Regions from separate parts of the Paeniglutamicibacter psychrophenolicus genome, predicted to be linked through region 1. Evidence: predicted binding sites of a transcription regulator. Region 1 holds the regulator's gene; the other holds the start of a gene.
The links. The regulator HrcA, encoded in region 1, represses chaperone genes, less so after heat shock. The targets are predictions, from matches to a motif close to TTNGCACTCGNNNNNNNCGAGTGCNAA.

Region 1 (4,416 bases):
CAGGGGCAGGGGTGCGGCCGAGGAACCTTCGAATCGATCCGGCTGGCTGTCGCCACCGGGTGCATTTCGTGCCTCGTTTACCACTGCTGATGTCCTCTTCGTTGCGTTGGCTGAACCGTTGGCCAGTTTATCCTCAATCCGGGATCTCCGATGAACGCGAAATGCCTTTTGGCCCGCATTCGGGGTGGCGCGCCGCCTTTGTTGTTGATTCGTAACCATCATCGCGGCCCCACGTGCCCGTTCACGGGTCCGCGGGTGAGGAACCTCACCCGCGGACCCGGCCGGTGTTCTGAAGGGGGCCGGTCAGTGGTCCCCGGCGGTGAGGAAGTCGATGACTTCCTCGACCCGGCCCAGCAGCGAGGGCTCCAGGTCGGCATAGGAGCGCACCTGCCCCAGGATGCGTTCCCAGCCCTGGGCCACATCGACCTGCTCGGCGTGCGGCCAGCCCAGTCCCTTGAGGATGCCGGTCTTCCAATCCGTTCCGCGCGGGACCACCGGCCAGGCACGGATCTTCAGCACGGAAGGCCTGATGGCCTGCCACACATCGACGTACGGGTGTCCGACGATCAACACGTTTCCCGCGGCACCCGGAACCCGCATGGCCTCGGCGGCGATCTTCGCCTCCTTGGTTCCCGGGAGCAGGTGGTCGACCAGGACGCCGAGCTTGCGCTGCGGGGAGGGGGCAAAGGCGCGGATGGCGCCGGCCAGGTCGTCGACGCCGTGCAGCGGTTCGACCACGATGCCCTCGACCCGCAGGTCGTGGCCCCAGACCTTCTCGACCAGCTGCGCATCGTGCTTGCCTTCGACCCAGATGCGGCTGGCCCGGGCGGTGCGGGCCTTCAGGTCGGTGACCATGCGCGAGCCCGAGGCGCTGCGGGCGGTGCCCAGGGGGGCTGCGGGAGCCGCGGCAGGCTCGATGATCTCCACCGGTTCGCCCTCGAGTAGGAAGCCGAAGCCGGCACGGAAGGACTTGGTGCGGCCATGTCGGTCCTCGAGGACCAGCACGCGCATGCCGCCGGATTTTTCGCTTCGCACGACCTCGCCGACCCAGCCGCTCTCGACGTCCTCGAGCAGCAGGCCCAGGGCGAGCGGGACCTTGCGCAATGCGCGTTTCTTGGGGGCGCTGATGTCCTGGGCGCCCCAGCCGTGGTAGCTCATCGTGTCACTTTCACCTATGGGTTCACAGGTCCTTGGGCCGCTGCGCGCACGGGCACCGACCCCGGGGCCGGAGCCATGGGTGTGGTGCAATCGGCGGGTGTGTCGAACGCGGCATCGCGGCCAAGGACCAAACCATGCTAACAAGAGGTTCGGAACGTATTAGACTTAGCAGTTGAACGTGTCGAGTGCCAATGCGCGCCGCCGAACCCCGGAGTCCGGCCGGGGCGTGTGCAATGCCATCCCTTGACCATGGTGAACCGGCTTGTCAGGAGAGGTGAGAATGACCGAACCGCGTCGGCTCGAGGTCCTTCGAGCCATTGTTGAAGACTATGTGCAGTCGCGCGAGCCCGTCGGTTCGCGTGCCCTGCTCGATCGCCACAACCTGGGCGTGTCGGCGGCAACCATCCGCAACGACATGGCCTCCCTGGAGGAAGAGGGGCTCATCGTGGCCCCGCACACCTCCTCGGGGCGGATCCCCACGGAAAAGGGCTACCGGCACTTCGTCGACCAGATCGGGGACATCAAGCCGCTCTCGGCCGCCGAACGCCGCGCCATTGCCGCGCTGCTCGAGGGTTCCCACGACGTGAACGACGTGTTGGAGAACACCGTGCGGCTGCTGGCCAGCATCACCCGGCAGGTCGCCCTGATCCAGGTCCCGCACTTCTCCAACGCCACCGTGCGCCACATCGAGTTGGTCGGGCTGGGCGCCGGGCAGACCCTGGTGGTGCTCATCGCCTCCAGCGGCAAGGTCGAGCAGCGCGTGATCCTGCTGCCCGGTGCCGTGGGCGAGGAGGACCTGGGCCGGTTGCGCCAGGTGCTGCTCTCGGCGCTCGATGCAAAGCCGATCGCCGAGGTCGCCCGGCTTGCGCTGGGCATTCCGGATCTCGTGGAGCCGCGCCTGGCTCCGGCGGTGCGCGCGGTCAGCGAGGCCCTGGGCGCGCTGGCCCGCAATTCCGCGGTGGACAGGATCCTCACCGCGGGCACCGCGAACCTGGCACGCGCCAATATGGATTTCCCGCTGAGCATCACCCCGGTGCTCGAGGCCCTGGAGGAGCAGGTGGTGCTCTTGCGCCTCTTCTCCGAGCTGGAGCAGGATGCCCATGGCATTGCCGTGGGCATCGGGGCCGAGAACCAGTACGGGGCCCTGACCGAGGCCTCGGTCGTCGCCACCGGCTACGGTCCCGGCGAGCAGGCCATGATCGGCGTGCTTGGCCCCACCCGGATGAACTACCCGACCTCGATGGCCGCCGTGCGCGCCGTCGCCCGATATCTTTCACGAATCCTGGCCGGCTGATGCGGGTCGAAAGCAATTTTTTGAAGTACGAAAGGACACAGCGAGCACTGTGAGCACCCATTACGAAGTCCTGGGCGTCAGCAAGGACGCCACCGGCGAGGAAATCAAGAAGGCCTACCGCAAGCTGGCCCGCAAGCTGCACCCGGATGTGAACCCCGGGGACGACGCAAGCGAAAAGTTCAAGCTGGTCACCCGCGCCTACGAGGTGCTCTCGGATGCGGACAAGCGCGCCAACTACGACGCCACCGGCAACGAAAACGGCAACGGCCAGACCGGTTTCGGCGGGGGCGGCGGCTTCGGCGGAGGGTTCGGGGACATCTTCGAGCAGTTCTTCGGCGGCGGCGGCGGGGCCCAGGGCCCGGCCTCGCGCACCCAGCGCGGCCGCGACGCGCTGATCACCGCCACCATCGACCTGGGCGACGCCGTCGCCGGGACGGTCTACCCGCTGGAGATGGAAACGGCAGTCACCTGCTCCACCTGCGAGGGCAGCTGCTGCCGCCCGGGCACCTCCCCGGTCACCTGCACCATCTGCCACGGCGCCGGCCAGATCCAGCGCCCGGTGCGCTCCTTCCTGGGCCAGATGATGACGGTGGAGACCTGTGCCGCCTGCCGCGGCTTCGGCACCACCATCCCGGACCCCTGCATCGACTGCAACGGCCAGGGCCGGGTCCGCGAACGCATCTCCAAACAGCTGAAGGTTCCCGCCGGCGTGGCCAGCGGAACCCGCATCCACCTGGCCAACCAGGGCGAGGCAGGACCCGGCGGCGGTCCCAACGGGGATCTGTACGTCGAAATCGAGGTGCGCCGGCACAAGATCTTCGAACGCGACGGCGTCGACCTGCACGCCCGCATGAACGTTCCGATGACCGCCGCGGCACTGGGCGCGGACCTGGACCTGGAGACCTTCGACGGTCCCCAGGTCATCGAGGTCGAATCCGGCGCCCAGTCGGGCGACACCGTGCGCCTGGCCGGGCTCGGGGTCCCGCGGCTGCGCGGCGGCAAGCGCGGGGACATCATCGTGCACCTGCACGTCGAGACCCCCACCAAGGTCGACGCCGCACAGCGCGAGCTGCTCGAACAGCTGGCCAAGCTCCGCGGCGAGGAATTCGCCGAGGGACGCATGGAAAACAGCGGCGGAATGTTCTCCCGCCTGCGCGGGAAGCTGGGCAACCTGGGCGCATGAGCAACCAGTGCTTCTTCCTTCCCGCCGGTGAACTCGCCGGCGCGCGCACGGGCACCGAACTGCACCTGGACGGGCCCGAGGGCCACCACGCGGTGACGGTCAAGCGCGTGCGTGCCGGGGAAATGATCGACCTGGTCGACGGGTCCGGCGTGCGGGCCGTCGCCGAGGTCACCGACACGCAGAAGTCCGCGCTCGATGCGATCGTGCGCGCCCTGGAGGTCGAGGCCGCCGCACCGGTGGGGATCACGCTCATCCAGGCCCTGGCCAAGGGTGACCGCGACCTGCAGGCCGTGGAGTCCGCGGTCGAGCTGGGCATCGACGCGGTGCGGCCCTGGCAGTCGGACCGTGCGATCGTGCGCTGGAACGAGGCCAAGGCTGCCAAGGCCCTGGCCAAGTGGGAATCCACGGTGCTCGCGGCGCTGAAGCAGTCCCGCCGCACCTTCCTGCCCGAGGTCCGCCCGATGCTCACCAGCTCCGGGCTGGCCCAGGACTTCGCCGCGCGCGCCACTTCCGGGGTGCCGACCCTGGTAATTGTCCTGCACGAGGCCGGAACGGATTCGCTGGCCGCGGTGGTGACCCAATGGCTGCAGGCCAACCCGGTGGCAGAGTCCACCGCGGCCGGGGTGCGGCCGGAAATCGCGCTGGTCGTGGGCCCGGAGGGCGGGATCTCCGATGCCGAGCTTCAGAAGTTCACCGCGGCCGGGGCCAAGGTCGCGCTGCTGGGCAGCCACGTGCTGCGGGCCTCCACCGCCGGACCTGCCGCCCTGGTGCTGGTGCGCCA
Region 2 (4,416 bases), 1.8 Mb from region 1:
GATGTCAGCGCCATCGACCCGATCTCCTACCCCGGCTGGCTGTTGGCCGTCCTGGTGGTGGTGGCCGTCATCGCCGGTGCGATCACCGAACAGTCCGAGCCCAAGCTCCTGCTGCCCACCGGTGCCATTGCCCTGCTGGGCTACCTGATCCTGCTGGGCATCCAGGCCCTGGGCGTGGGGGACCGGGCCTCACCGGCCGTCGCGGCGACCTTCGTCGGCATGGCCGGGCGCTGGGTGGCCTACAAGATGCGCGCCCCGCAGCTGGTGCTCGCGGCCCCCGCGATCGTGTTCCTGCTGCCTGGCCTGATGATCTTCCGTTCCATGTACGGGATCGTCTTTGACGTCGCGGACATGTCCTCGGCCATGGTGGAGATGTTCACCGCCTTCACCATCATGATGGCCATTGCCGGCGGGGTGGTCTTCGGCGACACGCTCGCCCGCCCGCTGATCGGCGCCGAGGCGCTCGCCGAGCGCCGCAACATCCGCCGCCGCTAGGACCGGGGCGCCGCCATCGGCAGGGCCCAGTCGATGGGCGTCCCGCCGGCTTCCACCAGCAGTGCGTTGGCCCGGGTGAAGGGCTTGGACCCGAAGAAACCGCGCCGCGCAGACAACGGCGAGGGGTGCGCCGAGGCGATGATCGGGATCGGTGCCAGCGCCGGCGCCAGGGCCTGGGCGTCCTTGCCCCACAGGATCGCCACCAGCGGACCGCCGCGCGCGGCCAGCGCCGCCATCGCCGCATCGGTCACCGACTCCCAACCCAGCTTCCGGTGCGACCCGGCATCCCCTGCGGCGACCGTCAGCACCCGGTTCAGCAACACCACGCCCTGGTTGGCCCACGCGGAAAGATCCCCGTGCGCCGGGACCGGCACGCCGGTGTCCTCGTGCAGCTCGGTGTAGATGTTCTTCAGGCTGCGCGGCAACGGGTGGACCTGCGGCAGCGCGGCAAAGCTCAGCCCCATGGAGTGCCCCGGCGTGGGATAGGGGTCCTGGCCCATGACCAGCACCCGGGCTTCGGCCAGCGGGCGCTTGAAGGCCCGCAGGATGTTCCCCGGCGCGGGCAAGATGCGCTCGCCGGTGGCGCGCCTGGCCTCCAGTGTCCGTGCGATCTGCACCAGCGTGCCCTCCACCGGGGCCAGCGCCTGCGCCCAATCCTCGGCCACGAATCCTCCGGCCGCGGCGGGGCCAAGCCCGTTCGCAAAGGGGAAGGGCTCGGTGGCGATGGCCGGGGCCGGGAGCTCGAACAGGGGTGTTTCGTGCGTGTCCATGGGAACCATTGTGGGCAGATGCCGGCCCGGTTGGACAGCCGAAGTGTCGGGGGGACGCGTTAGAATAATTACAGTTGAGGCAGATTGCCCGGTAGTTCGCCGTGGACCGGGAACTGGATTGTTGAGGGAAGTGCAATGTCATCCGAGGCACTTGGGCTCGAGTTTGAGCTCGATGAATCCAGCGAGCTGGACGAGCGTTCCCAGCGGATTCTCGCACTGGAACGCCAATGGTGGAAGTATGCCGGCGCCAAGGAGCAAGCCATCTCGGAGATGTTTTCCATCTCGCCAACCAACTACTACCAGTTGTTGAATACGCTGATCGACACGGACGCTGCGCTGGCCCATGACCCCATGCTGGTCAAGCGATTGCGTAGACTACGAACGACGAGGCATCGCGCTCGGTCGGCGAAACGGCTCGAATCCGAGGCATGATTGCAACGCACGTCGGGCGTTTCGGGGCCCGGAAGCGCTTGTGTTCCTGCACCCGCGCATGCCCACATTGCACGACACATCACCGAGGACGGGCATGACCAACTATCCGCGCGATGAATTTGATCGCGTCCCTGAGTTCAGCAACCGTAGCGGCTCGCACCGCGAAAACGGCTGGGCTGCCGCCGCATCCGTGGGCGGAGCCCGATCCGGGTTGCGCTGGCTGATGGTCTTCGGGGTGCTTGCCCTGGTGGTGGGACTCTTCTCCTTCATGGTCCTGCCCAAGCTCATGGGCACCTCGAACGACCCCGCACCGGTGGCCGCGAGCTCCTCGAGCACTACTTCGGCCCCGGCTTCCTCGGATGCCTCCGAGTCGCCGACCGCCACCGAGGATCCCAGCGAAATGCCCTCCGAAAGCGGCTCCACGGACCCCGCCGAGTCGAGCGCGGCTTCCGGGTCCACCGACGCCAGCGCAAGCGGGCTGCCGGCGGACGTCGACACGACCATGGTCATGGGCGTCTACAACGGGGCGAAGGTCGGCGGCCTTGCCGGACAGGCCCGCACCGAGCTCTTGAATGCCGGGTTCAGCAATGTCTCGGCATCGAACTGGACCAAGAAGGTCACCTACTCCACGGTCTACTACCGATCCGAGACCCAGCGGGCCACCGCGGAGGCAGCTGCCGGGGAACTGGGCATCGGCTCGATCATGCAGAGCACAAACATCCCGGGCAATATCGCCATCGTGCTGGGAAGCAACTACCGCTAGGCCGAAGCGCGGCGAACTACGCTGTCGGCAAAGACCCACAGCTTGCACTCCGGGTGGTTGAGTGCCAAGATTTGTATTAGCACTCACACGTCCCGACTGCTAATTCGATCGAAGTTTCGACCGGATCCGTGCGGTTTCGGGGTGTTGTTTGAGTGAGTCCTTGACCAAGGCAGCGAGAAGCTTTTGCGATCGTCCCATGACATCGTGGATTCTTCGTCCGTCGCGGGCGTTGCCTCAGGTCGTAGATACGCATGAACGTCCCGAAAGGACATAAGCCGCTATGGCCAAAATCATTGCATTTGACGAGGAAGCACGCCGAGGCCTTGAGCGCGGCCTGAACATCCTGGCCGACGCCGTCAAGGTCACCCTTGGCCCGCGTGGTCGCAACGTTGTTCTGGAAAAGAAGTGGGGCGCCCCCACGATCACCAACGACGGTGTCTCCATTGCCAAGGAGATCGAGCTCGAGGACCCGTACGAGAAGATCGGTGCGGAGCTCGTCAAGGAAGTTGCCAAGAAGACCGATGACGTCGCAGGCGACGGCACCACCACCGCAACCGTTCTGGCCCAGGCCCTGGTCAAGGAAGGCCTGCGCAACGTTGCTGCCGGCGCCGACCCGCTGTCCCTGAAGCGCGGCATCGAGAAGGCAGTCGAGGCGGTCACCGCTGAGCTGCTGGCTTCCGCCAAGGAAATCGAGACCAAGGAGCAGATCGCTGCCACCGCATCGATCTCCGCCGGCGACAACGAAATCGGCGCCCTGATCGCCGAGGCACTGGACAAGGTCGGCAAGGAAGGTGTCATCACCGTCGAGGAGTCGAACACCTTCGGACTCGAGCTTGAGCTCACCGAGGGCATGCGCTTCGACAAGGGCTACATCTCGGCCTACTTCGTCACCGACAACGAGCGCCAGGAAACGGTCCTTGAGGATCCGTACATCCTGATCGCCAACTCGAAGATCACCAATGTCAAGGATATGGTTTCGATCCTTGAGAAGGTCATGCAGTCGAACAAGCCGCTGCTGATCATCGCTGAGGACATCGAGGGCGAAGCCCTTGCAACCCTGATCGTGAACAAGATCCGCGGCCTGTTCAAGTCCGTCGCCGTCAAGGCACCGGGCTTCGGCGACCGCCGCAAAGCCATGCTGGCCGACATCGCCATCCTCACCGGTGGCCAGGTCATCTCCGAGGAAATCGGCCTGAAGCTCGAAAACGCCACCATCGACCTGCTGGGCTCCGCCCGCAAGGTCGTTGTCACCAAGGACGAGACCACCATCGTCGAGGGTGCAGGCGACGCCGAGGAGATCGCCGGCCGCGTCAACCAGATCCGCGCCGAGATCGAGAACTCCGATTCGGACTACGACCGCGAGAAGTTGCAGGAGCGCCTGGCCAAGCTGGCCGGCGGCGTTGCAGTCATCAAGGCCGGTGCCGCAACCGAGGTCGAGCTCAAGGAGCGCAAGCACCGCATCGAAGACGCAGTGCGCAACGCCAAGGCAGCAGTCGAGGAAGGCATCGTCGCCGGTGGCGGCGTGGCCCTCATCCAGGCCGGTGCCGTCGCATTCGCCAAGCTGAAGCTCGAAGGCGACGAGGCAACCGGTGCAAACATCGTGCGCGTTGCCATCGAAGCACCGCTGAAGCAGATCGCCTTCAACGCCGGCCTGGAGCCGGGCGTTGTTGCCGACAAGGTCAAGGGCCTGCCTGCAGGCCACGGCCTGAACGCTGCAACCGGCGTCTACGAGGACCTCCTCGCAGCCGGCGTGAACGACCCGGTAAAGGTGACCCGCTCTGCACTGCAGAACGCTGCCTCCATCGCCGGCTTGTTCCTCACCACCGAAGCCGTTGTTGCTGACAAGCCGGTTCCGGCCGGCGCAGCAGTCGGTGGCGGCGACGACATGGGTGGCATGGGCGGCATGGGCGGATTCTAATCCCCCTGCCACACCCCGCGCCTAGCGCGTAGGCTTCA

Region 2: a site for HrcA is predicted at 2,537-2,563, ahead of groL (chaperonin GroEL). Genes of this name have one in related genera too.

What each region holds. Positions count from the first base shown of each region.
Region 1 covers NZ_JAGIOE010000001.1:3,007,400-3,011,815, reverse strand. Annotated here, with positions in the region: gene JOF46_RS13670 (DUF4870 domain-containing protein) at 1-84, opposite strand, end outside; gene JOF46_RS13665 (DUF3097 family protein) at 304-1,158, opposite strand; gene hrcA (heat-inducible transcriptional repressor HrcA) at 1,439-2,452, shown strand; gene dnaJ (molecular chaperone DnaJ) at 2,502-3,635, shown strand; gene JOF46_RS13650 (16S rRNA (uracil(1498)-N(3))-methyltransferase) at 3,632-4,416, shown strand, end outside.
Region 2 covers NZ_JAGIOE010000001.1:4,765,930-4,770,345, reverse strand. Annotated here, with positions in the region: gene JOF46_RS21435 (threonine/serine exporter family protein) at 1-495, shown strand, start outside; gene JOF46_RS21430 (uracil-DNA glycosylase) at 492-1,265, opposite strand; gene JOF46_RS21425 (DUF3263 domain-containing protein) at 1,401-1,697, shown strand; gene JOF46_RS21420 (LytR C-terminal domain-containing protein) at 1,792-2,460, shown strand; gene groL (chaperonin GroEL) at 2,741-4,378, shown strand.